3 regions of the Paenibacillus sp. KS1 genome follow, and region 3 is predicted to be linked to each of the others. Evidence: riboswitches for the same ligand, from Rfam matches in the RefSeq annotation. Region 3 holds a riboswitch; each other region holds the start of a gene.
What was found. Region 3 has a riboswitch for cyclic di-GMP ahead of BBG47_RS00640 (4'-phosphopantetheinyl transferase family protein). Riboswitches for the same ligand answer to the same signal wherever they lie in the genome.
Positions count from the first base shown of each region.

Region 1: linked by a shared signal. The riboswitch ahead of BBG47_RS15465 (VWA domain-containing protein) and the one ahead of BBG47_RS00640 (4'-phosphopantetheinyl transferase family protein) in region 3 are both predicted to bind cyclic di-GMP.
Region 2: linked by a shared signal. The riboswitch ahead of BBG47_RS16880 (CAP domain-containing protein) and the one ahead of BBG47_RS00640 (4'-phosphopantetheinyl transferase family protein) in region 3 are both predicted to bind cyclic di-GMP.

Region 1 is NZ_MAIS01000043.1:17-10,521, reverse strand. It holds gene BBG47_RS15515 (ABC transporter ATP-binding protein) at 1-1,023, opposite strand, end outside; gene BBG47_RS15510 (MarR family winged helix-turn-helix transcriptional regulator) at 1,136-1,588, opposite strand; gene BBG47_RS29940 (hypothetical protein) at 1,780-1,953, opposite strand; gene mug (G/U mismatch-specific DNA glycosylase) at 2,165-2,680, opposite strand; gene BBG47_RS15500 (cold-shock protein) at 2,964-3,173, shown strand; gene BBG47_RS15495 (YbjQ family protein) at 3,315-3,629, opposite strand; gene BBG47_RS15490 (hypothetical protein) at 3,973-4,791, shown strand; gene BBG47_RS15485 (TVP38/TMEM64 family protein) at 4,946-5,596, opposite strand; gene BBG47_RS15480 (cold-shock protein) at 5,907-6,107, opposite strand; gene BBG47_RS15475 (ABC transporter permease) at 6,344-7,042, opposite strand; gene BBG47_RS15470 (ABC transporter ATP-binding protein) at 7,032-7,955, opposite strand; cyclic di-GMP riboswitch class I at 8,396-8,483, shown strand; partial or broken gene BBG47_RS15465 (VWA domain-containing protein) at 8,635-10,505, shown strand, end outside.
Region 2 is NZ_MAIS01000049.1:19,975-30,479, forward strand. It holds gene rfbG (CDP-glucose 4,6-dehydratase) at 1-12, opposite strand, end outside; gene rfbF (glucose-1-phosphate cytidylyltransferase) at 9-782, opposite strand; gene BBG47_RS16855 (glycosyltransferase family 2 protein) at 779-1,546, opposite strand; gene BBG47_RS16860 (SGNH/GDSL hydrolase family protein) at 1,767-2,879, opposite strand; gene BBG47_RS16865 (alpha/beta-type small acid-soluble spore protein) at 3,043-3,330, shown strand; gene BBG47_RS16870 (NAD(P)/FAD-dependent oxidoreductase) at 3,407-4,339, shown strand; gene BBG47_RS16875 (class D sortase) at 4,525-5,142, shown strand; gene BBG47_RS16880 (CAP domain-containing protein) at 5,215-6,273, opposite strand; cyclic di-GMP riboswitch class I at 6,401-6,491, opposite strand; gene BBG47_RS16885 (SpaA isopeptide-forming pilin-related protein) at 6,621-10,505, opposite strand, start outside.
Region 3 is NZ_MAIS01000001.1:132,366-142,870, reverse strand. It holds gene BBG47_RS00645 (non-ribosomal peptide synthetase) at 1-3,739, opposite strand, end outside; gene BBG47_RS00640 (4'-phosphopantetheinyl transferase family protein) at 3,730-4,485, opposite strand; cyclic di-GMP riboswitch class I at 4,569-4,655, opposite strand; gene BBG47_RS00635 (stalk domain-containing protein) at 5,224-8,316, opposite strand; gene catA (type A chloramphenicol O-acetyltransferase) at 8,546-9,208, opposite strand; gene BBG47_RS00625 (LacI family DNA-binding transcriptional regulator) at 9,297-10,325, opposite strand.

The DNA of each region.
Region 1 (10,505 bases), on a different contig from region 3:
TGTTAGATGTTCCATTGCATGCTCTGACCCATGCTCCACTTCCAGTCCAACGTTACGAACAGCAGCGATATCTGAAATGTCCGTCTGTGTATTCAGCACTTCAGATATTCTGTCTGCAGACACCTTAGCCCGAGACAGCATCATAAGCATCATCCCCACCATCATAAGCGCGAACAGAATTTGCATCATATAGTTCGTAAAGGCGATGACTTCTCCCACCTGCATACTGCCGCCGTCTACCTTGATTCCACCGAACCATAGAACAGCTACAATACTGAAATTCATAACCAGCATCATAACAGGCATCATAAGCGCCATAATTCGAGCAGCCTTCACCGTTACTTCTGACAAGTCAGCGTTCCTCTTCTCAAATCGTTCCTGCTCATACGAAGAGCGAACAAACGCTTTAATAACACGGATGCCTGCTAAATTTTCGCGCACTACACCATTTAATCGATCGAGTTTGGTTTGGACGTTTTTGAATAGAGGAATACCTTTGCGGAAAATAAGAATAAGTGCCCCGAACAACAAAGGAACCGTTACAACGAATATAAGAGCCATCTGCGCGTTCAGCGCGAACGCCATCGCGATCCCTCCCATGAACAATAGCGGAAAGCGAGTCATCATGCGCAGCATCATCAGCACGACGTTCTGCACCTGTACGACATCATTCGTTAAGCGCGTAATCAGAGAGGAAGTATGGAATTGATCCAACTTGTCGAAGGAAAAGGTCTGAATGTTCTTGAACATGGCTAAGCGGATATCTGCGCCAACATGCTGTGAAGCAATACTCGCAAAATAAACGCAGCCCATTCCACCCGCAATACCGACAAAGGCGATGCCGACCATCATGAGCCCTGTTCTTGCGATATATCCCATATCCCGATTCACTACACCATAATCTACAATATGGGACATTAGCGTCGGCTGCATCAGATCACATATGACCTCAACGAGCATGAGGAGCATCGCGCATAAAGCCGCTTTTCGATAAGGCAAGATATAAGCAAATAACTGTTTCATGAATACAGCGCACCTTTCACGTTAGTTTGGCAACTAATGATACAAACTGCAGGAGGGGACGGCTCGTAGCCTTATTGCAGAAACCCTTTAACAGCAAACAGCGGCTGCTATTCTATTCGCCTACCCTCTCTTCATCATGAGCAGACAGATTGTGATGCATATGCAGCAGGAAACGACGCAGCAGGATTTTCTCCTCCTCGCGGAATCCTTGGAAGCATTGCTGTTCCACTTCCTTCACGGCCTCCTGCACATGCCCTACGGCATCCTTGCCTCTTGGCAGCAAATATACGCGGGAAACCCGCAAGTCCTCCTCATCCGCACGGCGTTCGATGAGCCCCGCTTTCTCCAAACGATTCAGCATCACCGTAACCGTTGCTGGCTTAATCTTCGCCTTCTCCACTAATTCCTTCTGGCTCCGCCCATCTTGATCACTAAGCAGAAACAGCATCGGCAGCTGCCCAGGATGGATGCCCACATCCTGCACCTTCTTCATCATTTCATTGTTGTATGCCCGCACAACCTGTGACAGCAACACCTCTAACGAATCCAAATACGTATCTTCCATTGTCTATAAACTCCCATTCATTTATTTAGCCGACTACTTATTTTGTGACAGTAGTCTACCACAGAGCTGAATCGGATTCAAGCAGCAGACAACCCCCTCAACCGTACGTAGCCTGCACAAAAAAAAGCATCTGCTCACGCAGACGCTCTCTTCCCGATTCCCGTATATCATCAACAGTCCTACATACTGCCTTATTTATGGCTAGCATGCAGATCATGCATGTTCTGATGAAGCTCCTTAATCATATGATTCATCAAATATTGCTCTTGTGAATTCAGTCCGTGCTGATTGTCCTGTGCAATGTATTGCTGGATATTCCGCTTTAACAGTTCATTTCGTCTATCTAACATTTGTTCGTAACTCAAACAGAAGTCACTCCTCGCTTGTTGTACGTGCACAATTTAAGCCTATTTAAGTATAAGGAGTAGACTCTTGTTAGAAAAATGTGGTGTTCCCTCTTCCTGCCGCATCTGACCGCAAGAAGCATCATCTTCATGAAACAGAACGGTTCGCTTGTAATAATGCTCGCTTTTACTCCCTGTTAGTCCCCTGCATCAAATATAAGCCCATTCTTCATCATTCGCCACCGGGATCAAGTGCCTCTGTTAGTCTTGCATAGATGCTTACAATCTCATCCAGCTTCATACGGACAAGTCCACTGGATGAAGGGGCGACGAACTCATATACGCCCTCTACAACCGGATCTGCCTGTACACCCCAATTGATGCCCGCACGCCCACTGTACTTCTCATACACACCCTTTCCGACAAAACATACGATCCTCGGCTTATACATCTCAATTTTCTGACGAAGCTGCTGGCGCCCTTCCGCATACTCCTCTGCCGTTATCTCCGCAGCCGCTCGAGTCGGACGGGCAACAATATTCGTAAATCCATAGCCTAATTCAATCAGATCGCCATCTTCCTCCGCCTGGAACAACCTCGGAGTCAGACCTGCTCGATAAATGATCTGCCAGAATCGATTGCGTGGATTCGCATAATGATGCCCCGTTGCCCCTGATCTCAAGCTTGGATTGAAACCAACGAACACAATACGCAGATGCGGGGCAAGATGATCGGGAATGAAATCCATCGACATGACCTCCTTCACTCATTTACAACATCATGAGAAATTAGAAAATTTCGCATATTTTTCGAAGTCGACTCACATAATAGAAGAGCGGCAACATGCGAAAACGCTCGTGAGCTGCATAACATTCGTTTTCACTGTACCGACTGCGCTTGCAGACATACTTGGAACTTGCCGAGTCAACCGTGAATAGAAGGGCTGTCCATAGGGGCAGTTCTTTTCATTCAGCCCGCGCTTTTATTTATCCCATCTCATCAGCGCGCACAAATAAAAGGAGGGTTCTACCATGTACTATGCAAAAAAACAACCCGAGCCAGTTCCCGAGGAGCAAACATCCATCTGGCAATGCAGTCAGGACGGCTGCTCCTGTTGGATGCGGGAGAACTTCACATTCGACGACACCCCCATTTGCCCGATCTGCCAGTCTACAATGGTTGAATCGTCGCGTATGCTCCCTACACTAACGAACAACACCAATTATGCCCACACGAAGTAGAATCGCTCAGCTTCGACGTCCGCGGCTGGCTTCATCCGTCTATGGACTGAGGCTGGCCGCATTTTTTTACAGCGAAAGGTCTGTGCGCTCACAATGAGACACAGACCTCTTATTTATTCTTATTATGTTCTAGCGCTTGTACTAACGAACAACGACTGCCGTACCGCTTACTGCAACCATCAACATGCCTTCTCGCACCACTTCATAATCCACGTCAATGCCGACAATTGCGTTGGCGCCAAGTCGTCTTGCCGCATCCTTCATTTCTTCCATCGCAATGACACGCGCTTCCTTCAATTTGCTCTCATATGCACCAGAGCGACCGCCTACTACATCACGCACAGAGGCAAGGAAGTCCCGTACGACGTTGGCGCCCATGATTGTCTCTCCCGTTACAATATCTATATATTCTACAATTTCTCTGCCTTGAATCGATGGTGTTGTCGTTACGATCATCATTTCATTCCTCCTAAGGGTAGGGTAACTTGAAGTTCTTCATACATTCACTGTTTTCTATAGTATCCAGTATACAACGAGCCATTCACAGTACCTATTGATTAATATGACAATCCACCCTCATTTACTTACATTTTTGCAACATGCATCTGTTGATGCCTCTTCTCTGTCCAATCAGATATCCAGACTACCTTGACAAGACCCTATTCATTTGGTTATATTTTACATGTAAATAATATATCGTAATTTCTTGCGACGGAAGCACCCGTAGGAATGGGCAATCATGCCCTTCTTGCGGGTTTTTTTGTTGTCCTGAAGTTAACGACCAAGAGGAGGTTTACAAATGAAACAGAGAGGTTGGCAAGTCTCAGCAGTACTGCTCGCCGCGTTGCTTCTACAGCCATTGCTATCCGCTGTATCGCATGCAGCAAACAAGGAATTATCCCCCACAGCGAAGACCGCATTGACCAAGATAGCTGAATCCGCTACCCCAACCCAAGCCAGCTCCATAGACTCCATGTACAGCGAGCTCATTTCCTTGCAAAATCAGAGCCTGCAACGAGACAACACCCTGAAGCAGGTGCAAGCAAAAAATAAAGAAAACCTGACTAATGTACGCAGTAAGCTTCAACACTGGGATACCGACAAGATTAATAAACTGGAAGCCTCTCTAAAGCAAACAAGACAACGCTACGAACCGCTATTCGCTTCATACCAGCTCCTGAACGATCAGCTATCCCGCATGGGCTCCAAAAAAGACGACAAAAAAGAAATACTGCGCAAGCAGCGCGATATTGTGAAGGCCGCAGTGCAATTAGCAAGAATGGACATTAAAACAAAGGTAGAAGCAGTAAAGAAGGCACGTGAGAGCAAATCGAAATTCGTAAAACGCGTACGTGATATTCTGGCAGGCATCAATACCGTGAATGCCCAAATGAAATCAGAACGAAGCACGGTTAGTGAGTTACAGAAACGCACTACGCCACTATGGTCATCGCTCAATCAAGCAATTAAGAAGGGAGACGCCAAAAGTTCACTTCAGTCGCTAACATCCCTCGTCTCCCTAATTCGTCAAATCGATCAGTCCAAAAAGAAGCTAGAGCAGCACGAGTCACGTATTACGGAAATTGTAAACAAAGCAAAAGGCACCTTCACTTCATGACATAATACAGGCTCTACGGTTCACGCCAACTGCAGATGGTCGCAAATAAAAATCCCCGGAGTTATCCGGGGATCATCATTCACATGCAGCTGCGACGTTGACTAGACGGAAGGGCGCAATCATTCTACCTCCAGCCGAGACCCTAATCGCCCTTCTACACTGACTGCTTATGCTGTTCTAAGGCAGCGTCTATATGCCCTTCTTCATCAGAAGTATGCCGCGTGAAGCGTGCTTCAATTTTTTTGCTAATCAACAGAGACAGGCCTATAAATAGGACGACAAAAATAAGTTGCAGCGGATGATCAATAAATCGTTGTATATCGTGACCAATATAGGATACGGAGAATACCATGAGCGCCTTGCCAAAGAGAATCGCAATGAAGAAGGAGCGGATTCGCATGCGCGCAACAGCCGCGACCATATTAATAAGAACGAAGGGACCTACTGGGAAAATACTAAGCAAGAAGACATAACTGAATGCATTATGACGCACCCACAGCATGCTCTTCTTCACCTTCGGCTTCTCAGCCCAGCGAGCGAGCAACGGGTGGCCTGCTGCCTTGCGCACAATGAGGAACGTCAGCATGCAGCCGCTCACGATTCCAATCCATGAATAGAGAAATCCGAGCCACAACCCATATACTGCAGCATTCACACCTACAATAACGAGGGTAGGCAGCGGCGGGATAAAGGACTTCATGAACGTCAGTAATATGCCCGGCAGCGGCCCGAAGGAACGGAATTGCTCCAACAACGCCTTCAAATGCTCTTCGGTAAAATAAGAAGTTATCTCGGATAGTTCCATGTTGTACGTATCCACCAGCCTCTATATTTATCTGTCCGAAATGGCTCAATATGATTGCCATTGTCATACGAGAGGAAGCCGCCATAAGCTCGCTTCGAACAATAGCATAACATACTTCATCCCCGCTATACTGCCTCTACAACAAAAAAGATCGACAAATAAATGGCGTGGCTGCGAATATAACAAAAGCGAAGCAGAAACACAAAGAGCCGCCCCTGAGGACGGCTCTTTGCTATTCATACGGCATCCCTGCCGCATAAAATTAATAAATGCCCCAAACCTTAGGTCTGGGGCATTGTAATTTCGTGTCTTACAGCTTTACAACGTTCTCAGCTTGTGGTCCACGGTTGCCTTCAACTACGTTGAACTCAACGCGTTGGCCTTCGTCCAACGTTTTGAAGCCGTCGCCAGTGATTGCGGAGAAGTGTACGAATACATCGTTGCCGCCTTCAACTTCGATAAAACCGAAACCTTTTTCTGCGTTGAACCATTTAACTGTACCTGTTTGCATGAACAAATACCTCCTAAAATTTACATGACCTCTTATTTACATAAATAAATAAAATTCACATATTGGACAAGGTTATTCTAGCTTCAAAATAACCCTCTGCAATATGTGAATCAGGTCAAATTTGAATATAGTCATCTTACCACATGGTTACCCAAATAGCAATTCCTGTTTTTTAATTTGTTTTAATTTCCCGTTGTCCAAGTCTTCTCAGGCTCAGACAACGTCAGCGTATTCAACTAATTAACCACATCTACGTGCTCAACCTTCTTTATTGTCATGTACATTACGAATGCACCGATCAGTGCCAAGATGATCGGAACGATAATGATTGAATTCAGCGAGACTCCCCCATTATTCGAGCACACGATGGAAACAATGAGCAAGGAAGACATGATCGTCGTCGGTGTCGAATATTTTTTCATGCCAAAATATAGCGGAATGAGGCTCATAATGCTTGCAGCCATTGCATTCATGATCAACTTCAATGCCCCTCCCCCAATTATCGACAAAGTCAGGGGCTCTTGTATAATGGGTACAATTGCATTTGCTGTCAACAAGATCGCGTTGAGCACAATTTCAGACACAATAATATTGCTAAATGTGAAGATGGCGATAATGGCCAACTTGCTGAGGAGGATCTTTTTCCGACTTATTGGATACATAAATAGGATGTTTATTGTCTTTGATTTATATTCATCAATAATGAACCGAGATATCAATACTGCTGCAAAGACGATAAAGATCATTCGTACAAATGAATCCACACCCACAAAAAGGGCAGTGTAATCCGCGAAAACAACTTCTTCCATCATGTTAGGACTGTATAACATCAAGAATAAGATGGCAATCGCGACAATATTTGCAATAATCGCGTTTCGGATATACCCTCCTATGCGATGCTTGCGAAGCTCCAAACCTATCAAATTACGCAACATGATCGCCCCCTTCCAACAATGATAAGAAGTATTCCTCTAGGGAGCTGTTTTTCTTATGGATCGATTCGATTAAGATATCGTTCATGACCAGTTCCTTCGTCAGCATACCCTGCTGGATATTCGGATCATATACTCGAATTATGCGCTCGTCCATGACTCGTAGATTGTGTATGCCTAGTTTATCTTCGAGCAGGAACGCAGCTCGCGTGCAATCATTCGTCACAATCTCAATATATTCGCTATTTTTCATACGAACCTCGTCCATAGACACTTCTGCAATTAATCGACCATTATTAATGACACCAATCGTATCTGCAACTAGCTCAATTTCACCCAGCAGATGACTTGATATCAATATCGTTGTACCATATTGTCTGCTCAGCATAAGAAGCAAATCGCGTATTTCCTTAATCCCTATCGGATCCAGCCCATTAATAGGTTCATCCAATAGAAGCAGCTCCGGCTTCGTTGTGATCGCTCTGGCGATCCCTAGCCGCTGCTTCATTCCAAGCGAGAAATCTTTAACTGCTTTATCACCCACATGGTTGAGCTTCACCAGCTCCAATGCCTCATCTATGGCCTTCATGTTGTGATATCCCATGTACTCGCAGTGCAGCTCCATATTCTCTCGTGCCGACAGCTTGTCATAAAATACAGGATATTCGATAATTGTCCCCATCCGAGCCAGCAGATGATACGACTTGGGGGCTAGCGCTTCCCCAAATACTTCAATTTGACCCATTGTAGGCTTAATTAAGTTCGTAATCATTTTCATAATTGTTGTCTTACCGGCCCCATTCGGACCCAAAAATCCATATATCTCTCCTTGACGGATGTTCATATTCACATTCGAGACGACCTCTTTACCTTGGAACGTCTTCGTTAAATGATGTGTACGTAATAAATACGTCATGCCAGTATCTCCTCCCGCTCAATGCGTGCTTCCCGATGACTTTATTGTATGAGGCATTCCTCTCTAATTCCTTACTCAATCCTTACAAAAATCTTAAGCTCTATTTGCTCTTCATTCAGTCTCACTCGACACACCTTGGTATTCCTGAAGCCGATTGCTAGATTATCTGCTCTACTCATTATCGTACGGGCATTGGAGCAATTCAATCCGTTATTTCCATTCTGATAGCAATGAATAGTTATAAAGTTGGAGGCATATAGATTGATTATCTATTATCAGGTATGAATCAACTCTAGTAGGTTAATACTTGTAGTATGTATACAAACTAGTATTTTCTTATCATTGACAAATTGTTCCTCGTAACCTATATTGAGCTTGATAGTTCCCTATGCCTATGATTACAGTCATCTTCGCTTGAATAAGAAGTGTTATGATTGATCAATCACATAGGGCACACTAATCGAAAGATTAGGCCGCAAAGCTTCGGAGTCTAACGGTCGTACGACCTATGATAGTCCGGCTGCAACTAACAATTCTGTTACTTGCAGCTGGACTTTTTTTATTTATATGAAGTTCTGGCGGAATTAACTGTCCGTTGAGCTATATAAATAAGAATGAGGAGGCATGGACTCACTTCGGTAGGGGAGGAATAAAATGAAAAAATGAGGTGGCGAATTGAATGAAACGTAGAGTAAAGTTGGCCGTAACATGGCTGTGCGTATTTGCCGTGTTCTTCGGGTTTATTCCTCACACACTGCAAAGTGCAGATGCAGCCGCACGTGATCCAATTTGGCCAGAGCCAGGTGCTGTGAAATTAAGCAAGACAGCGAAGCCAACCGGGACGCCAGGAGAGTGGCAGATTACTCTGACCGCCGAAGGGAAGAACGTTGAAGCCGGTGACACCGATGTCGTACTTGTCTTAGACAAGTCAGACAGTATGAAAAACTACAAACGGTTAGACAATGCCAAAAAAGCAGCGGAGAAATTTGTAAACACACTGCTTTTGTCCAACGTCAAAACAAGAATTGCTCTTGTCACGTTTAGCACCAGCGCAGAGGACACATCATCCGGATTTCTTGGCCAGAATGACAAACAAAAGCTCCTGAACAATATTAAGGGTATCTCGGCTTCCGGAGGGACAAACATACAAGGCGCTCTCAACACAGCACATCAGTTACTAACTACAAAGAGTTCAGCTAAAAATAAATTTATTGTGCTGCTTAGTGACGGTGCGCCAACGTTCAGTTCTCCTGCAAAAAAAGCCGCTCCTTATTCATGGCCCAATAACAAGTATAACTTTGTACTTTCCAACTTTGACTACACCAAGACTATCGGTTCCGGCAACAGCTATGATTTATCCTCTGGCTTGTTCGGAGATCGATACAAGATAGATAAATATACGGTTAAGGACAATGGAATTCCTACGATATCTCAAGCCAAAACATCCAAGGATGCAGGAATCACCATTTATTCGATCGGGCTCGAGGTCGGCAGTGATGCTAACGCTGTATATGTCTTAAAGAACAGCGCTTCAGCAAACAACTATTACCCGTCTGACAGCGCAGAGCTGGAGAAGGTCTTCTCTGAACTGGCAGGGAAAATTTCTTACGCGGCTGAAAATGCTATAGTCAAGGATCCGATGGGTGAAATGTTTAACCTTATTTTCAAAGGTAATGCACCTGTTGAAAAGCAAGACTATACAGCATCTCAAGGCACGGTGAAATGGGATTCAGTTTCGGAAACGTTTGTATGGGACGTTGGCAACATCGTAGAGGGAAGTCCGGCAACCCTGACATATACCATCAAAATGGACTCTTCTAAAAATCCGAGTGCTGATGTCAATTACCCGACAAACGGACGAACCACCATGGAATATACAGATGTGAATCATCAACGTACAACAAAAGATTTTGAAGTGCCTCAAGTCAGCTTCGGCAAAGGCTCCATTCTTGTTAAAGGCTACAAGGTTAATGAACAAGGCGAGCCTATTAACGCAGACGGCAAGGTTGTCGAACGTGTGGATCTTGCAGAGCAGTTGTACAGCGAGTCTTTCGCTGTCAATGGGAAGGATGCGCTGGATATAGGGCCGAAGTACAAGGTTCCTGCTCCGAAGCTTGATAACTATGTGTTGAAAAAGGGCACCGACCCTACAGAAGAAACGTTAACACTGCAGGAACCTAACAAAACAGTATGGTTCGGATATATGCTAGCTCCACAAAAGCTAACAATTAAGTATGTGGATAAGGACTCTGGCAAATCCATCGCTGACGACGATACTTCGCTCTCCGGCACCGACGGACAGACGATTACGTTGAAGGCACTCGACATCCCGGGATACACGCCTGAGAACGCCGAAGTTCAATACACATTTAAGGCCAAGGACAACGAGTATACCTTCTTCTACAAGAAGACAGCACTCCCTATCACGATCAAGTTCGTCGATAAGGATACGGGCAAGTCCATCGCTAACGATGACACTTCTCATTCAGGTAAAATTGGCGAGTCCATTACGTTGAAAGCTCTGGATATCCCAGGCTACACGCCTGAGAA
Region 2 (10,505 bases), on a different contig from region 3:
TTCATTGATCACGCCTGCCACACCTTCCATGGCGCTTGTCCCCGGCCCCACAAGTCCACCAATTTCTTCTTATCCCGCATCGTGTCCATCGGGTGCCAGAAGCCATGATGCTCATAAGCCATAAGCTGCCGCTGGCGTGCTAGTTCGGTTAAGACATCCGTCTCCCATACGGCAGCATCGTCAAGAATATATGAGAACACGTCAGGCTCCAATACAAAAAAGCCTCCATTTATCCAGCCGCCATCCCCTGCAGGCTTCTCTGTAAAATCGATGACCTGCTGCTGCGCCAAGGCAAGCGAACCGAATCTTCCTGGGGGCTGAACTGCCGTTACTGTCGCATATTTGCCATGGGATTGATGATACGCAACCAATTCAGCAATATTTACATTACCAACTCCATCTCCATAGGTGAGGCAAAAGGTAGAGTCGCCAACATACGCTTGAACCCGCTTAATCCGTCCTCCCGTTTCTGTGCCCTCACCAGTATCGATTAGTGTAACCTTCCACGGAACAGCATTGTCCCCATGATAGTCAACAGTGTTACTACCCATATCTAACGTAAAATCCGTATGCCGCATATAGTAATGGATGAAATACTCTTTAATGGCGTGGCCCTTGTATCCCAGACAAATGATAAACTCACGAATCCCATAATGGCTGTACAGCTTCATAATGTGCCACAGTATCGGCTGGGGGCCAATCTCGATCATCGGCTTCGGCTTGACCTGCGTCTCCTCACCGATTCTCGTTCCGTATCCGCCTGCAAGTATGACTGCCTTCATACAGCTCCCCTCCATAGACGCTGATAAACAGGATGACGACTTAAATCGGTCGCTTGGTTCACATAACTGTTATATCTCCGCCCTAATTCTTCGCGGGTAACGAGATGCTGTAGCCCCATGCTTCGATAAATGCTGCCTTCCGAAAGGGTTGGTCCAATTTGCAACTTTCGAAGCCGTGTCTCCTCTGTCCATGGGCTATAGAAAAACTTGATAACAATGGCCGGATACGGATTATCATTGAAGGGGTAATCGATAAACGGATGGGGAGAGAAGTGTCTTCCTGGAGCATAATTCCCCCGAGGGTACTTATGAATGAATCGGCCGGTATCAGGCAAAATAAAACCATGATGGCGCTGCTCTACTAAAGGCTTGGCTGGATCCGGCTCATCATAGCCGTAGTTAGGGTCATCAACTAGCATAATCGTACGAATAGAATACATACTGCTGCCCATCTCATCCAGCGAAGAAAAGAACTTATTCTTATCAGGGAAGCATAGAAATTCCGTTGTATTCAACGCCATTTTCCAGCCCATGCACTCTTCCTCGATTTCCATGACCTCTATATCAACCTGTTCTGCGTCAAATGTAGGGACTTTGGAATCTCGAACCTCCCAATGGGGAACCAATTGTCGGCAAATTTCAACAGAGCGATCCGTCGACCCTCGATTGATGAGAATTCCATGATCAAAAAGTGAAGCATGATGCTTCAGCCACCATGGCAGTAAATATTCCTCATTGTAGAAGTGAGAGATTACAGTTCTCATGTTTTTCATACCTCCTTTTCCTATTACTATATGAATCTCAAATAATAGAAGCCTCTCATAATCGTTCCTACATACATACCTTTTTTCATCGCAATTGTCTGGTTCTGCTTCTTCCAACAACGCTAATACGATAAAAAAAGAGGCGGCCCTTGGTTGGACCACCTCTGAATCATTCCGTATGCAACTAGTTCCCTGCTTATTGTGTAAAGCTATGTTACTGTTAAGATTTTCTTGCCAGTATTTCTCGCAGCACAGGCTCCAGTCCATCTGCCATCTGCACAAACCCTAGATCGGTAGGATGAGTGCCGTCCACGAAGCATTCAAGAGCATGCTGTGGAAGAAGCTGTTCACCATCACAGAAGTAGATATGACGATCCCCTGCTTGCCGCAAGGATTCCACTAACGTCATCTGCATGTGCTTGCGTACTTGATGCAGTCTGGAGTCCTCCTCATCGAAGCGTGTGAAGGAGAATGCAAGTCTCGATAATATAAGAATCGGAACTTCTGGATGCGCTTTACGATAAATCCGTACGAATCGCGGCAGTGTCTCCGCATATCGTTCTGGAGAGACGCTGTTCGCTTCGTAGTCCAGAATAAGACAAGCTGGATCGGATATAGATGCAATAATATGAGCTAGCTCGGCCTCTCCTTTTCCATGGCCAGAGAAGCCTAAGTTAATGAATTCACGATTGATTCTTCGACTAAGAATGTTCGTGTAACACATTCCAGGACGCATGGCGCATGCCCCTTGGGTGATGGAGGTTCCGTATACAATAACCTTGCCTGGATCCTCATAAGCAGGCGGGGACTCCACGATGGCATCCCTTTTCAACCCGACCATGATCTCCTCTACCCCTTGATACAGCGGGAAGTTCAGAACGACAAGCCTTTTCTGTGCTTCATCTCGGAAAAATAGGACAGACTCATACTCAGAATCTCTAGGATTCCATCCTGCCGTCGTACTTCGGTAGTGGAGATGTCCATCCGCTTCCACATAGCAATCGAAGCCGCACTGCCCCGTCGCCGACATATGATACATGTCGTGTGGGCCAGACAACTTCACCCGCAGGAACAGCTTCGAAGAGTCCGTCACGAAGCGGATCTGACCACCTGCTGTATGATCCGCCAGCCAGTCGACTCCCTCTGGAATCTTGTGTTCTGGCGAAACGGGGAGACGTCGATATTTCCCCTCCGTAGACAGCCAGTGTAATCCAGCAATTGCGAACGGTGCTTCAAGCGGCGAATACCAGATCACATCGGATGTATTCGTCCTCTGCTGCTCCACCGTTAACTCTGCTTCCTTCACTTGTACATCTTGATAATCCGAATCCATTTGCAAGCTCCTCTCGAATGGTGTGCTTACCCAAACAGACACTTACTCACTGGATTAATTCTCCATAGTATATCCCTACTCCTCTTCACTTCTTACATAATTTCGATTGGGAGGGGGAATGTATGAAGAGTATTAATTTTGAAGACACAGGAGGAACAAGGTTATGTCCCGAAGAAGTCGGCGAAAGTTGCTTGTTACAGGTGCCGAGAACAGTGTCAATGCTTTTAAAGCTGAGGTCATGCGCCGCGAAGGATTTGCAGTAGATCCGAACCGGCCGAATGATGTCAAATATGAGGTAGCTAAGGAACTGGGTGTGCCGTTGCAAGAAGGGTACAATGGACAGTTGTCAACGGAAGATGCAGGCCGCGTTGGCGGACGAATCGGCGGCTCGATGGTGCGGGAGATGATTCGCCTTGCTCAGGAGAATTTAACAAAGCAGCAGGGGAAGTAAGATAAAGATCTCTTTCTTGGCATGCCAGGCATTATTTCATGAAATAATCATTCAGAAACGGTAGGAGTGTCTGCTTATGTGCTATGAGAGCATTATTATCGGCGGCGGCATAGCCGGGCTGCAAGCTGCCATTCAGCTGGGGAGATACCGACACCGCGTGCTGGTGATCGATAGTGGTTATGGCAGATCTACGATATGCCGCTCCTACCATAATGTGCTCGGATGGCCTGAGGGAGTGTCCGGTACTCAGCTTCGTCTTTTGGGTAAACGGCAGGCCACATCGTTAGGCGTACATCTACTTAAAGATACCGTGACGAGTCTCGCACCTAATGGCGAACATGGCTTCACCGTGACGACAACAGAGAACGGCCTCTTCACAGCAAGTACACTCCTGCTCGCCACTGGAATCATGGATCGGCTTCCATCCTTGCCCAATCTCATGCCCTGCCTAGGCCTTACGGTGTATGTGTGCCCTGATTGCGATGGTTATGAAGTGAGCGGTCGGCGAACCATTGTGCTTGGTTCTGGCTCTACCGGAGCTGATATGGCACTAACGCTATTGTATTGGACCCGTGACGTCGTCTATGTGAATCACGAGCAGAAGCCCTTGTCTGCTGATCAAATGCACCAATTGGACGCTCAGCAGATTGAAGTAATTGAAGCACAGATTGAAGAAGTAGTATGTAAGGAAGAAGGTGTCTTCAGTGGCGTGAGACTTTCCGATGGAAGGATCATTAATGGAGAGCGTGGATTTGTTGCCTTCGGAGGCAATGAGGTGAAGTCCTCCCTCGCAGAACAGCTTGGGATAGAGCGGCATGAAAATAAACACATTATGGTGGATCCACGTACGAAAATGACCAATGTCCCCAACGTATGGGCAGCAGGAGATGTATGTGTGCATTCGGAACAGGTTACGATTGCAATGGCGGAAGGTTCACAAGCTGCCATTTGGATGCATAAAGCAATCCTTCAGCAGGTTTCCCCTAAGGAAGGATCCTCATCACCTTAGATTGCTAACGCCACCTTCCAGCATCAGATTGCTGCAATTGAGTTTCACTGTTGCTATCCGATTCCCTACGAACCGCACCTACCATCATGGTGGGTTATGGAAAACATATTGCTACATACGGTACAATAGAGGCACAGACATAGTGCGTTAAGGGGGTGCCTCTTATTACGAAGAAGAATCAAAACATGTCCAGATTGCTTGGTTTCACGGCTCTATTGTTTCTCTTTGCTGGGTTAGCTCTTATCCTATATCCGAAGTGGAATCAATACAACGAACAACAAAGAGAGCTTCGGCTTCTTACTGAGTGGGACAACTTGCCGCAAGACAGCATTCAAGTAACCTCCAAGACACAAACCGATTCAATCACACCAAAAAAACGGGAGCCTAAATCCATTGACGGTCTCCTTGTATATGGGGCAATATCGATCGACAAAATCGATCTGCGAGAACCTATGGTAGAAGGAGCCACACCTGCTTCTCTCAAGGTTGGAAGTGGAATCGTTGTCCCCGGCCGAATGCCGGGCGAGATCGGCAACTTTGTATTGGCGAGCCATCGCAGTCTGACATTCGGCAGACACTTCAACAGGCTCGATGAGTTGAAAAAGGGGGATAAAGTTCAATTAGAAACGTCGGATCAGACCTACACGTATACCGTGCAATCGAAATCCGTCGTGACCCCAGAAGATCTGTCCGTTCTCGATCAGAATCCAACGGATCGGGAGCTGACACTCATCACCTGTGATCCAATCGACACAGCCACACACCGGCTTATTGTGAAGGCTGTCATGGAGAAGACTCCATAACGCCGCATCAATTAAAGACGCCTCCAAACTACTGTTTCTGTTGGATTGAAGGCGTCTTTTTACCACGGCCTGCTAGCTTCGTGGTGTATAGAAGTTTTCCGTATAGTAGACTTTCGATTTACCTCCGAAAAATACGCCCACACCCATTCGCGAATAATCTCCTAATATGTTAGCACGATGCCCTTCCGAGTTCATCCAGTTCTCATGAACGAAGATGGCACTCGTCTGGCCAGCGGCAATATTCTCTCCTGCGGACTTATATACGATTCCGTCTGCCTTTATTCGATCGAACGGCGACTTGCCATCCGGATTATTATGATCGAAGAAGCTTCTTTCTCCCATATCACCGCTATGCTTGCGTGCTGTTCCTGCGATTTTATCGTTCCATTGCAGCGGCTTCTTGCCATTGCGTACGCGAACTGCGTTCGCTAGATCGAATATTTGCTGCTCGAAGCTTGTCCGCAATTGCTCGCTAGGCGTACCGAAGTAACCCTTGAACGACAACTCCACAGCTTCAGCAATGAATTGGACAGCTGTTACCGTGCCGCGCTGACTCACATCATAGAACACCGTCGCATAAGCGTCGCCTACCTTGTGCATACTGTATGTTCCGCCGTTATCCTTGTAGTTATAGATGGTATTGCCTTTCTTAATTCGGCTGATGGAAGACCCGTAGGCTGCTGTAACTTCCTGCTTCGTCGAACCAAATCCAATGCTGCCATAATCAGCCTTAGCATTCGAGTATAGAGCTACAACTTTCTTGTTGAGCACACCGACCTGCACATACTGCTTATAATCCTTGTTATAGATGTACCACTCGAACCCGTACTCGCTTACGTCTTTGCGTGCTGGTTGTCCCAGTCGCTCGAAGAGCTGCTTCTCACTCATACCGAGCGAAATGCCCTGAACCTTGACTCCTGCCACCTGTGGCACATTCAATTCTGATGCAGCAGCTCCGCTTCCGCTTGTTTCATCCGCTGCATAGAGAGTTGGCTGTGGCATGAACATGCCGAACAGCAATGCAGCACTAAGCCCTATTGCAATTCGTCGCTTGGTGCCTACCAATGATTGTTTTGCTTCTACTTGCCAGTTTGCGTTGTTGTCAGTTGTTGCCGTACAACGTGTCCGCATTCTTACCATCTCCCATTCTTTGACGTTATCCGCTCGAATGAGATGAACACCAGGGGCGCTTCTTATATATACAAAAAGCGCCACCCTAATGGCGGCGCACTTAAATAGACGCTCGTATTGTCGCAATTAGGGCAACCCGGCTGTCATCGCATTGTGTAAATGCATTAGACCCGTGGCTTTGCGTCCCCTGCTTTCGCGAGGGTTTGCCATTATCCAAATGTAACCGTTATATGTCTATGGTAACATGCAACAGAACTGCTTGTACACTCCTGAACGATTGTAATCTTCTGTATGTGGACAGAATAGTAGGATACCCGCCAAGGAACTCTCCTTAGCGGGTCATCACATCAACGTCTTACAAATAATCGCTTCCGAGCAATCCACATGAGTGCTGCGGCAGTGATTAGAATCATACCGACGATTGGCGATACAGGGGCTTCTTCACCGGTCTGCGGCAGCTTGCCGCCCGGCTTAGGATTCGGCTTCTTCGAATCCGTCTTGCCCCCTAGATCTGCATCATCAGGATTTCCTTCATCATCCTTGTCACCGTCTGGATTGCCCTTGCTTCCACCCGGCTCCGTCGTATTTCCTGTGTCGGGATCTGTCGTCTCCCCAGGTACCGTAGGCTGATCAGGGTCAGTTGTCGTTCCAGGATTTGTTGGCGTTGTTGGCGTCTTTGGATCTGTAGGATCGACGATCTGCCCAGGGATCGTTGGAATGTTCGGATCTGTCTTAGGAGGTGTCTTGTCGCCTGGCTTGCTTGGCTCCCACGGTTCGTAAGGATCCGTCTTGCCCCCTCCCCCTCCATCGGTATAACGAACATTCTCGACCGTAACGACAGTCAACTGCCCTCTCGTAATTTCGAACCCATTCAATGTAGTGTTGCGAATATAACCGCTTGGAGCCTCTGTTTCCTCGAAGAAGTATTTACCCGGCTTCAAGGCTGGAAGGGATGCTTCTCCGTTTGTATCCGTCGTTAAGATCGGAAGCTCTGCTCCTGCCTCATCTTTAACCGGATGCTTCTCCGTATCCAGAAGGCGGAACTTGGCACCAGACAGCTTTTTCTCTTTATTCTCATAAGCAATCTTAATCAGCTTCACTGAACCCGTCGGCGGCAAATCGAGTGTATTACGCACAATGACTACTGCTTCCTTGCCAGCGTTCACATCAAACTCGATTAATTCCGTGTTCAACACAAATCCGGCTGGAGCCTTTGTTTCTTCTGCATAATACTTGCCCGGATACAGGTTCGGAATCGTGACTTCGCCATGCTCATTCGTGATAAGCGGCGGCAATTCCACGCCTGCTTGATCCTTGACTGGCTGCTTATTCGCATCCAGCAAACGGAACTCCGCACCTGGCAATTTCCTTTCTTCATTGGCCGCATCAACTTTAACCATCTTAGCAGTTCCGGTCTTAGGCACTTCAGGCTCACGTGTATTCGGTACCTTCACTTCAGCTACTGCCTTCTTGCTTACTGTGAATTCGAATAAATCACCGTTCAACACATACCCTACCGGTGCCTTCGTTTCTTGCGCGAAGTATTGGCCTGGATTCAGATTCGTAATGATTAATTGGCCATGTTCATCCGTTACCAACTGTGTCAATTCTTTGCCTGTTTGATCCTTGGCTGGCTGCTTATGTGCGTCAAGGATACGGAATTCTGCACCAGGGAGTGTAGTATTCGTACCTGCCGCCACTTTAATGACTTTCACCGATCCTGGAACCAGTTTGTTCAAGACGGTAACCGGTGTGTCCGTTCCGTTCTTGACTTCAACTGTAATCGGCTGAGTATTGAGCACATACCCTTCTGGCGCTGTCTTTTCTACTAAATAGTAGGTGCCGCTCTTTAAATTTTCGAAGTTCAGGATACCATCTGCAACAGTTTGCCTCGTAGCAATGATATTTCCTTTCGCATCTTTAAGGACAAATTCCGCACCAGAGAGCAACGCACCGCCAGCTTCATCTTTCTTAGTTACAGTAATGGAGCCAGGAAGTGGTGTGTTCTCAACCGTACGCGTTGCTAATGTTGTCTGATCCTTTTTAATCTCAAATTGTATTGGCTTTGGATTTGAATCCAACTTATATCCCTCAGGAGCCCTTACCTCAATAAGTTGGTATTTGCCTCCGGGTTGGAGTTCTTTCAGCCTAAGCTTCCCGTTTTTATCCGTCTGCTCATCCGTTCTACCAGGAACATCCTGATACACGTCATGTTCATCCTTTAATTGAAGCTTGAAGATGGCACCCTGCAGCCCCTTGGATGGATAATCCGCATCGACCTTGGTCAACTCGAATTCCCATACGCCTTTCGTGTTTTTGATGACTTCTATTTGCTCGTCTTTTTTGAACGAAACAGAGCTCCAACCATCACCTTGAATAAAATATCCTTTTGGCGCTTCTACTTCTTTGAGCTTATATTTTCTAAATCTCTTATCTGTAAAAGTTGCCTCACCATTCTTATCAGTAACCAATTTTTCTAGTAAGACAGTTCCCGATTGATCATAGAGTTCAAATTCAACTCCTGGTAGCGTGATTTTCTCATTGTTTGCATCTACTTTTTTAATAATTAATTTACCGCGTCCAGAAGGAATTGCTCCTCCTCCAGCTCCAGAGAGGCTCACCTGAATTTGTGCCTCTTTGTTGCCTTGACCCACTGTTTGCCCCTTAAAAGACACATCATTGGTAATGACATCACCGTCATTAGCATCAATATAGGATTGATACTCCAATCGGTACGATGTTTCCAGACTGTCTGGGAACGTAAGCGTGAAGGTTTGCCCGTTAAATTCGAGCTTCGCTACGCTGTCCAGAGGCTCAACCAGTGTTCCGCCAGTCTGTGCTCCTGCCTCTCCCGCTCCAAGCTTATAGAGCTTAATCGATTTTTGATCCAATGTGTGACCCTTTGACAAGGTATCTGTTAGAACCGCACCTTTGTCAATAAAGGACTGGCTTCGGTTAATGAAAACTTTCCATAATGCAAGATCAGACTTCTCACCTTTGCCTTGCTCGCCTTTCTTGGATACATACTCTCCGCCAAATGCCGGTGGAACTTCTGCCGACTTCTCGAATACTTTCTTTCCGGCATCGCCCATATCATACACTTTTGCATTATTCTTATAAGTTTTGTATACCTGTTTACCTTTCAAACTAGTTTCATACGTAATACGGTATGCCGTTTTTAAGGGCTTCTTCGTGAAGGTAATGACGATACCGTCTTGACCGTTTTCACTCACATTTTGGTACGTATAATCGTTGATTTCATTTCCTTTCTCAACGTCATCTACGCCGCCCTTAAGATTTAATTCATACACCTTCAAGGAACCCGTTACAAAATCTTGCCCCTCTGTGTAGAAGTCCTTAACGACCGCTTCCTTAATCTCATTCAAATTGTAATTGAAGTCAATTTGCCATGTGATCACTTTTGTTATCGCATTGTAGCTGCCTGCTTTGTCTCCATTTGCAACCGTATATTTATCCGGTTTCGCTTTTCCAGTTACTTTGATGTAAGGAATCTGAGGATCTTTTTCATTCCAATCCACAAGTTTTGCCGTGTTGATTTCTTCCTTGGTAAATTTATTAGGATCAAACTTTGTTACATATGTGATTTTGTGCTTTGTTTTGATTTGCTCGATGAGAATTTCAAAGCCTGCAGCCGTCTTTGTTACGGTGTAATCATTCCCAGCTACCAGCTTCTTCTGTGTACCAACCTCTTCAATTACAACGCTGCTTGGTACAAAATCAAATACATTCGTACTGAATGTGTCCTCAATTTTAACTTTATTCATTTCTTTACTATCAGAGTTAATTGTTAATGTCCAAGTAACCTCTTTATTCTTAAAGTCAACAACACCGTCAGATTTGCTGAAAATGACCTGAGCAATCGGTTGTTTTCCGACTTCTGTTGTACCATCATGTATTTCCACACTATTCGTAACCTCTGTGCTGTCGTACACGCGGTTAACAGATTTCGTTTTGTATTCAATTTTATAGGCACTGCTAATCGATTTGTTGAATTTCAACTCGAAACCGTCCGCTGTAGATGCGACGATGTAATCTTTCCCTTGATCAAGTGCAGGGACTGATTTCTCCACAGCTGCGCCTGAATCCTTGATTGTCATCTCTTTAACGACAAATGACGTCTCATCCAGCTTTTGAGGATTATTCTTATCGAAGATATCCTTAATCCACGCATCCTTTTGATCAATGGTTCGCTCATTATAGTTGTACTCAAT
Region 3 (10,505 bases):
GAGGATATTCGGCAACCGTATTATTGAAGTGGTGCACGATTTCTTCCCGTTCCTGATCCGTAACCAGTTCAAGTTCTCCAATGCTGCATGACGGCTGCTGTGCCGCCTGCATAGCAAGCTGCTCGAAGTGCCCTGCCAATCGTTCTACAGTTGCTCGTTTGAACAGCTTCGAACAGAATTCAAAGTTGCATTCGAGTTCCTCTTCACGCTCGATCGCCTCCAGCGTCAGGTCGAACTTCGATGTGCCGTTATGATAAGGCAGCTGTGTGAAGACGGCATCTCCTGCTTGAAGCGAAAGATCCCCCATGTTCTGCATGACGAATACGGTATCGAACAATGGATTGCGGCTTACGTCCCGCTTCAGCTGCAGGCGTTCAACCAGGCTGTCGAGCGGGTAATCCTGATGCTCATAGGCAAGCAGAAGCGTATCCTTCATCTCATTCAAATAATCAGCAAAGGCCTTGCCGCCCTCTGGGAAGCTGCGAATCGGCAAGGTGTTGACGAACATGCCCATCATTCGATCTACATCAGTATGTGTTCGAGCAGCAATCGCACAGCCGACAATCAAATCCTCCTTGTCCACATATTTGGACAAGAGCACATTATATACCGACAACAGCACCATATAGAGTGTAGTTCCTTGACGGATAGCCAGCTGCTTCAAGCCTTCCACCGTCTTGGCAGACAATGCTATACGCACCATATCGCCTTCAAATGACTGCACATTCGGACGAATATAATCGTACGGAAGATCCAGCAGCGGGATGTCCCCTTCAAGCACACTCAGCCAATACTGTTCATGTGCTTGTTCATCTTGTACACGCGTGGACTGCCATTCCGCATAGTCCTTATATTGCAGCTTGATTGGGGCCAGCTCCTCGCCCTTATAGATTGCTGCCAGTTCTTCTGCAAACACACTGAGCGAGGTTCCGTCGAAGACGATATGATGAATATCCAGCATCAGTACGTAGCGGTCTGCTTCCATTTTCGCAATCGCAGCACGTAGAAGCGATTGCTCCTCCAACTGGAATGGACGGACGAATTCATTCGCCATTTCAGCAGCAGTACGGCCCTCGGCCTCTATAATCGGCACATCGAAAGCAACTGTCTCATGCACCTTCTGTACGATCTGTTCCTCTTCCCAATGGAATGAAGTACGGAATGCTTCATGGCGCTCTACGATTTGGTGTAGAGCCTTCTTCAGGCGGCCGGTATCCAATTGGCCATTCACTTCGTACACAAGTGGAATGTTGTAGGCCATGCCAACTCCGCCCCGCTGTTGCAGCGCGAACATACGCGTCTGTGCTGGCGCGAGACGATAATGCGCCTTCTTCTCGGCTGGCGTTATCGATTCGTATTGTTCTTGTGCTCCTCCGTCGATAATTGCAGCAAGCTTGCCGACATATGGATTCGAGAACAATTCCTTGAAGGACAACGAGATATGGAAATCAGCTGCGATGCGTGCTTGCAGCTGTGCCAGCTTCAACGAATGCCCGCCAATCTCGAAGAAGTGATCCGCTGTGCCAATTGGAGAGATGCCAAGCAGTTCCTCCCAAATCGCAGCAAGCTTCTTCTCCGTATCCGTTACTGGAGCTTGATATTCGGTTGACATGCGCTCCTGCTTCTCAGGCTGAGGCAGCTTGGCCCGATCAATCTTGCCGTTGATCGTAAGCGGCATGCGCTCCAAGAACATGAAGTATGCCGGCACCATGAACTCAGGCAAATGCGAAGACAAGTACTCGCGCATTGCACTCGCTGTCATGCCTTCTTCCGCTACAATGTAAGCACAAAGAGCCTTCTGGCCAGGCGACTCTTCAAAAGCTACAACCAGTGCTTCCGTTACTTGCTCGTGCGTATGAATCTGCGCTTCAATCTCACCGAGCTCCATGCGATAGCCGCGAATCTTCACTTGATGATCTTTGCGTCCGACGAATTCCAAGTTGCCATCTGGCAGCATGCGCACAAGGTCACCTGTTCTATAGATTCGTTCGCCAGCTATGAATGGACTATCCGCGAACTTCTCACGCGTCATCTCATCCTTATTCAAGTAGCCACGTGCTACGCCTTCACCGCCGACCCACAGCTCTCCTACAGCGCCAATCGGCTGCAGCATGCCGTAATCATTTACAACATAAGCGGTTGAGTTCGTAATTGGCGTACCGATAGGAATTGTCCCGTCTCCCTCTTCCTTCATCAGATAAGAAGTAGAGAAGGTTGTATTTTCAGTAGGACCATATATATTCGAAATCTCAATCGGTGCACAGTCCTTAGCCGCTCGATAGAAGTGCTTCGGCGACATCAGCTCTCCACCGACGAGCAATTGGCGAAGCGGCGCAAATATGCGCGGATTGCGATCAACCAATTGAATGAACAGCGCTGTCGTCAAGAACATAATCGTAACCCGATGGCGGACGAGCGCTTGCTCCAGCTGCTCAGCGTCCAGTATCGTCGTCTTGTCGATAAGCACGAGCCCTAAGCCATTCAACAAGGAGCCCCAGATTTCAAAGGTTGAGGCATCGAACACAAGCGATCCTGTCTGCAAAATACGGTCGCCTTCGCCAAACTTTACGTAATTCGTGCGCTTCACTAGGCGAATGACATTGCGATGAGTCACCATGACACCCTTCGGTCTTCCTGTCGAACCGGACGTGTAAATGATATATATAAGATCTTCTGGCTGATTCACAGATACCAGATTATCGCTAGATTCATCAGCAAGGCTCGGGTTATCCATATGAACCTGCTCGATGGTATTCGGCAAATCTATATCTGACGATCTGCTAGTCAGTACCAGCTTCGTACGACTGTCTTCCAGGACATATTGAATGCGATCCTGAGGGTGATCGGGATCAAGTGGAACATAAGCTCCTCCCGCCTTAAGAATCGCTAAGATACCGACAACCATCTCTGCACTGCGCTCTGCCATAATACCAACAGACTGTTCCCGATCGATGCCAAGCTTCCGCAGCCTGCGCGCCAATTGATTCGCACGAGCATTCAACTCGCAATAGGTCAACTCGCGATCATCTTCGATAACAGCTACTCGATCCGGATGCATCTGAGCCTGTTCCTCGAACAGCGCCTGAACCGTGAATGTATGAGGATATTCAGCTCGCGTCTGATTCATCCCCTCAATTAACTGGCGCTTGTCCTGCTCTGTCAGCATTTCCAGCTCGCCAATACGCTTCTGAGGATGCTTCACAGCTTCTTCCAGCAGCTGCAAGAAGTACTCACCCAGCTTCTCTACCGTCGATAACTGGAACTGATTTTCCTTGTAATACATTGTGAACATCGGTAATGCGCCCGTTCCAGCAGCATGCTGAATGCAGCCGTGCAGGTCACATACCTGCTCTCCCTCTGGAAGCACGGGCCGAACATCTTCTCCGTACCAGCAATACGTTGCCACATCACTGTCAGAAGCTATTTCAGAGCAAGTCAGGTTACGTCCTTCTGCGCAAGCCGACAAGCTGTTATGAATGCTCATAATTCCTTGCAAGGTTACGTCATCCTGACTGACTACGGTATGGTTTGCATTGCCGTGTCCCGCTTGAACGGCATGAAGAGTTACTTGCTGCGAGTTGTAGAACCGGGACAACAGCGTTGCCCACGCACTGAACATGACGGATTCCAACTTGACCGAATGCTCGGTCGAATGCTTCTTCAGAAGACGCATTGTCTCCTCAGGCAGCTCGATAGAATGTACGTCATAGCCTGCCAATCGTTCTACTGTCAATTCCATGAAAGCCAATTCTCGTCCTCTCCTTTGTACGATCCAACCCATTTCGTAAACCTATGAGTCAACTGCTCCCATGTGATGTACTCTATTTGCTTGGCAAATTCCATATGCTGTGCACACACAGTCATACTATAGCCTGTTACAGGAACGACATATTGCTTTACATAATTATGATCAACATTCCATAATTGATTATGCTGTATAGGTACAGCTGTCTCCTGCACAATCTCGAATGTGCTGGGAGGCAGGCTAAGACCCGTTCCTAATGCCTTCAGAACACTTTCCTTAGCCGTCCATATGTAAAAAAACATTTCCTGACGCGCACGACTGTCGTTCGTATTTGCAAGCAATTCCAACTCACGCGGCGAGCATATCAGCCTAGCCACGTCCATTTTCCATTCTCCTGCTTGCTCAATATCAATCCCGATTGGCGCTTCATCCAATGCCACTGCTATGAACGCACCGGCGTGAGAGATGTTGAAAAATACCGGATCACCCTCCACATATGGCTTGCCGAAGGGATGAGTGTGAATAACAAGTTCGTTATTCGGACACTTCAAGGTTCGGCATAGCAGCATGCGGGCCAATATGTCAGCCGCAACCGTGCAATAAAGATCTTCACGGTTCCGAAGTCTATCTAACCTTTTGTATTTTTCAGGTGTAACGAACGGGATAAATCGATCCATCAATGAATCTATGTCTTCGTAGGAAGTACACTCGTCCCATTTTAGCAACACAATTTCCATCATTTACCCCAGCTTCTGTGCGCAAAAAAAAGGCCATTCTGCATAGCCTTGTCACCGAATAACCGTTGTGTAGTTACCGCAACATTAATGGCAACCCGGCCGCCGTAATCCGTGAAGATGTTAGGCCCGCGGCTTTGCGTCCTCATCTTTCGAAGAGTTTGCCTTTCAATCCTGATGTTGTTCTTCTTGATGTATCCATTGCGTGTTGCAGATCGATTATCAGGCAAGAATGTCATAGCAATGTTACGCACTAGTTCTTGTGACATGTATCGCGTGAATAGGTCTAAAGTACATATTACATATCAGCATGTTGGACGGTCGCATCCCCTATCCAACTCAAGACCCATATTTTATATCGGTTGCTCGAATGAAAAGATTAATACTTTTTCATAACACTTTTCAATTTTTCGACACGAAAAATCATTTTTTGTCATTTTGTAGTCACTTTCAAGGTTGTTTCACCCTATTTCCGACAAAAACATCCCTATCCATTCCTACCTCACTCCCATAGATTCGTGCAATTATCTCCAACTGCCTCGACACATTTGTCGATTCTCCTATACAACCGCTACTGTTTACCCCCTCTACGCTACCAATTACCTAATAGACAGCACTGAAGTCATTTCTTACTCATTACACAACTCTCTTGTACTCTTGGTGATACATAAAAAGCCTCGGAAATCATTCCGAGGCTCTTATTGAATGCCATCTATCTATCTTCTCTATTTCACATCATGGGGATTAATATCCGTCACCAACTGTCATTTCGTTGGATGCAGTGGACAGTGCATTCACTGTTGCATTGCGCCCATCCGCTACGGACATAACGAATACTTTATAGGCAACGCCGCTGCGAATTGGATTTCCATATGCATCATTATCTGACAGCGAGAACATTCTAGATTCTTCGCCAATTACGCTTACTCCTCTTAAACGATTCGCCTGATCCAGGTTGAAGGAGTTCGCTGAGCTAGAAGGAACGACCATCAATGCATAATAGGCAATCCCGCTGTCGTTGCTTGGCTTCGAGAAGGAGGCCTTGAAGTTATTCCCCCCTTCTCTTGTCAAAAACACATTCGTAGGTGCCTGCACGGATTGATCTACCAAGGCAAATTCACCAGAAGGCGAAGACAAGGCATTCGAGGAGCCGCTTCTATTGTCAGCTACCGTAAGCACGAATACTCGGTAAGCAACACCTTTTTGAATAACATTACCTTGAACATCCCGCAAACTGCTAGTCAGCGATTGTCTCACATAGCCGCTTTGGTTCCCAACCCGAATATAACTTGATGAATTCACAAGTCCCGCACTATATGCGTCGAATGCATAGGACTGATCTGCGCGAACGGCCATAATACGGTATTCATTTACGTATGAATTACTGGATGGTGCATTAAAGCCTACTTCAATGTCGCTGGCATTGCCGTTTTTGCCAATAATCTTCGCTTCTACATTCGTCACGACATCAACCGAGGCATTGCCTTTAAGCGTCACCTCTGGAGATGGAGCAGACAACGCATTGTTCGCTTGACTATTGGAGCTTACAGACAGAACAAATACCCGGTAGCTGTTGCCGTTGCGAATCGGTGCTCCATCTACATCTCTTGCATCCTGATCGAATACATGTGACAAGCTGCTGCCACTCCGATACACGACAGCTGAGTTCCAATTGTTAACTCGATTGGCCTCTGTTAGATTAAAACGGCTTGCATTGGAAGACTTCACGACCATAACGCGATAATGGTTCACATCCGATTCATCTGCAGCACGGTTGAATGTTACACTCAGGTTCCGTCCATCATTGTAGTTTCCACCCATACTGCTTGCCGATACGTTCGTTGCAGGGTACACCGTCGAATTGTTAGACAACGTAATCGTATCTGAGGCGCTGGACAGGGAATTCACATAACTACCGCGTCCAACAGAAAGCACATATACTTGGTAGCTGGTTCCGTTACGGATCAGGTCCCCATCTACGTCTCTCGCAGTAGAGCTCAGCTTGAGGCTAACGTCTCTGCCATTCGGGTTCATCGACGTATAATTGTAGCTGGATACGTTGTTCGCTTCGGATACATCAAAGCGGTACGATCTGCTCGTCTTCACAACCATAATTCGATACTGGCTAATATTCGATTCATCCGAGGCCCGGTTGAAGGTAACCATCATATCGCGGCCGTCATTATAATCTCCGACATCACTTACTCTTACATTGGAAGCACTGTACACCGTTGAGTTATTCGAAATATTGATGGAATCAGATGCGCCCGACAATGCATTGTAATCAGAGTTGCTATTCGAAACTGACATGACGAACAGACGGTACGTTTCCCCTCTGCGGATTAGTGAGCCATTCACATCACGCATATTAGATGGCAATGTTGAAGTAATGCTATAGCCATTCTTCGAGACATCATAATAATTGCTAGATGAAACCCGGTTAGCTTCATTCAAATCAAAGCGATAAGCATCCGAATATTTCACTGCAAAAATCCGGTAGTAGCTTACGCGCGATTCATCGGAAGAGCGATTAAAGCTGATCTGAATATCGCGTCCATCTCCATAATTACCCACTTGGCTGACCTTCGTAATCACTGGAACACCAGCTGATTGTCCAAGCGTGATCGAAGATGAGCTGGAGGATAGCTTATTAACATACGAGCTCGTATTGCTGACAGCTACGACAAATACGGTATAAGGTACGCCATTGCGAATTAAGTCACCCGCTGTATCTCTAGTTGTCGAACTCAAGGTTGTCGTCAACGTCGAGTTGCTGGACTTCGGAACGGTCGTATAATTATTGCTGGATACGCGGTCTGCTTCATAAGCATCGAAACGAGATGCATCCTTCGTTTTGACGACCATAATCCGATAATTTTGAATTGGGCTGTCGTTAGAAGGACGGGAGAAGCTGACCTGCATATCACGGCCGTCGTTATAATTCGCCACATTGCGCACTTGCACATTCGTTGCCGCTGCAACCGCGTTGTCGCCTAACGTAAAGGTTGAAGATGGGTTCGAGAGCACCTGTTGGTTGCTCGTTCTGCCCACTGACAATACATAAGCTTCATACTTCACATTCGTACGGATGTAGTCTCCATCTACGTCACGTGCTCGGGAATCCAATCTGACTACAGGATCGTCACCGCTCTTGTTTACTACGGTATAATTGTTGGAAGATACCGAACGAGCCTTGTTCAAATTAAAGGAGTTCGACGCTTTAACAATCATGACGCGATATTGATCAAGGTTATTTTCATACTGTTCCTTGGAGAAGCTGACACGAATATCGCTTGCATCTCCGGATTGGCCTGAGATCTGTGTTGTCACATAATTGACGCCTCTAAGATCGCCGGAGTAGTCGGGCTCATCTGGGTATGTCGGACGATCCGGGTATGTCGGCGTACTGCCAGAAGTCACACGCACGACTTTTTGATAATTGTCATAGTTGATTGTTGCGCCCAACGATTCACTAACGAAGCGTACCGGAACCATCGTTCTGCCCTGCATTGTATTGGCTGGAACATCCATATAGACAGTTTTGCCATTGACCGTTGCCGCTGAGGAGCCTAGTTTCAGAATTACTGAGGTGCTCCCTTTGTAAGCTGATACCTTCTTCGTTTTGTAATCGTAGCTTACACTGGCGCCAAGCGACTGGAAAATAACCGCCATCGGCAATAGCACACGGCCCTGCGTGTATACTGGCGGCTGATCGGTATTAATTTTGCTTCCGTTCACATATACGGTGTAAGTTGCAGGCGCTGCTTGCACAGCTGTGGGCGTTACCACCGTAAAGCCGAGTGCCGCAGCAACAAAACCTGACACAAGTTTCTTCACTTTTTCATCCTCCTAAGTTGCAATCATATCCAAGTCTAAAATTACCACCTGCAACTTAGATGCATCAAACAAGGAAAATGTTTCATACTCCTTTATAATTTTTTTAAATTGTGACAAAACTGTGTCAGACCATCATTCACCGACTCCACATCAATGAAAAAAGCCGTTGGAACAACGGCTAATTATGGCCTTGTTCCAACGGCTTCATTACTTTGCTCAATCATGTGTATTAATTCGGATCATCTAGCCACTCCTTGCTATGATCAGCGAATCGCTGCAGCTCGCCAACAAATAAGCCTGCATGATACCCGTCGCATACCGCATGATGCAGCTGCAAGGATACGGGCAGCAGGACTCGACCCGTTTGCTCGAAATACTTTCCGAATGTGATGATCGGCAACAAATACGTCCCCTCATTGAACACATTCAAATTGAATCCCGTAAAGCTTACCCATGGAATGCAAGAGATAGGGAATGTATTTGCAGGCTGATCCTTTTTACCAAGTAGTCCTTTCACCTTGCCATACTGCCGTACATCCGCTAGGTAGCCTTCGTGGAAAGCATGGAATTTTTCTGTATATGAGGCCCATAGACTAGAGAACGTATTGTCCTCAGGATGGAAAATCGTGAAACTCGGGTTCATGCTCTCCCAATATCCGAGTCCTCCATCCTCATCATAGGAGATTCGGAAATCGGGATATGCATTCACAATCTTAGCAGTCATATGAATAAGCGCCGGGTAAAGCTTCTTGTTCTTTTCTCTCAGATTATCAAGCAGAATCGTAATATCGATATTGGCAGTCAAACTGAATGTACATCTTGTTTCGTTCAAAAAATGAATATAGTAAGGTTTTCTATTCCACGTATCGATATCAATCAAATGAAACTTCATGGTTTTAGCCTCCTAAAATGATATTGTCATATTAGGAGGCACATCATCCGCCTTGACCATAGCTTACCCTTCTTCCCTAAGATATGGATCAGTCCAACTGCTGCGAGCTGCGTGTCATCGCCACACTCGATTCTCTAACAATGAGGCGAGGCTCAAACTGCACTCGTTCATATACACCGCGCTTCTGTTCGATGATCCGGTTAAGCAGCAGCTCAGTCGCTACTCTGGCAACCTCTGCTCCCATGATCGACACAGAGCTAAGCCGCGGCGTCGTAATCGTTCCCCACAAAATATTATCAATGCCAACAATCGCAATGTCTTCGGGCACGCGGATCCCCAATTCCTTGAATCGGTTCAGCAGTCCCATCGCAATCATGTCATTGCCCGCATAGATCGCATCCGGCATTTTCGTTAGACCTGCGAAATAATCGGCTGCCTTCAATCCCGTTTGCATCGAGAAATCATCTCCGAGATAGACCAGAGAGCTATCTACTTGCGGGAGGGCATCCTCGTAGGCAAAGAAACGCTCCTCAATGATATGCTTCGGCGCACCTGCATACGCAATCCGCGTCCGGCCTATGTTCATGAAATGCTCCATGACAAGTTTACCCTCTTGCGTAGATAGACTAACGATGTCCGCCTTCACATCGTCACCGAGCTTCTTCCCATAGTTAATAACGGAGACTGGAATGCTCGATTTATTAATCAAGTCAGGCAGCGTTGCAGGGTAAGCTAGCGGCAGGACAATCAGGCCGTCCACATGAAGCTTCTTCACTTCCCTGAGTATTTCGAGCTCTGCTCGTGCATTCCCTAATGTATTGATCTGAACGACACGGTAGTCGTAATTTTTGGCCGCCTGCTCGACGGAATAGGCAATCTCCGGAACGAAGGCATTGCGAATATCGGGAACAGCTAGCGCAATTTGCTTCGTCTGCCGTACCTTAAGACTGCGCGCGAATGAGTTCGGCACGAAGCCTAGCTCTTCAATCGCCTGCATTACCTTGGCCTTCGTCTTCGGACTAATGCCATCTGCGTCATTGATTGCACGCGATACGGTTGCCAATCCGACCCCTGCTCGCTGTGCAACGTCCTCAATCGTGACTTTTCTCTGAACCACTGCTACATCTTCCTCCCGTTACAAATGGAATTGCTTCCACCAATCCAATCAATCCATATTCTGTATCATACCATCTGCATTCACATTATTCACCTGATCTTCCTGCAACAAAAGACTGTGATTGACATCACGCTGAGAGTGTGACATATTTAATATCGGAAACGTTTCCGAAAATATTTT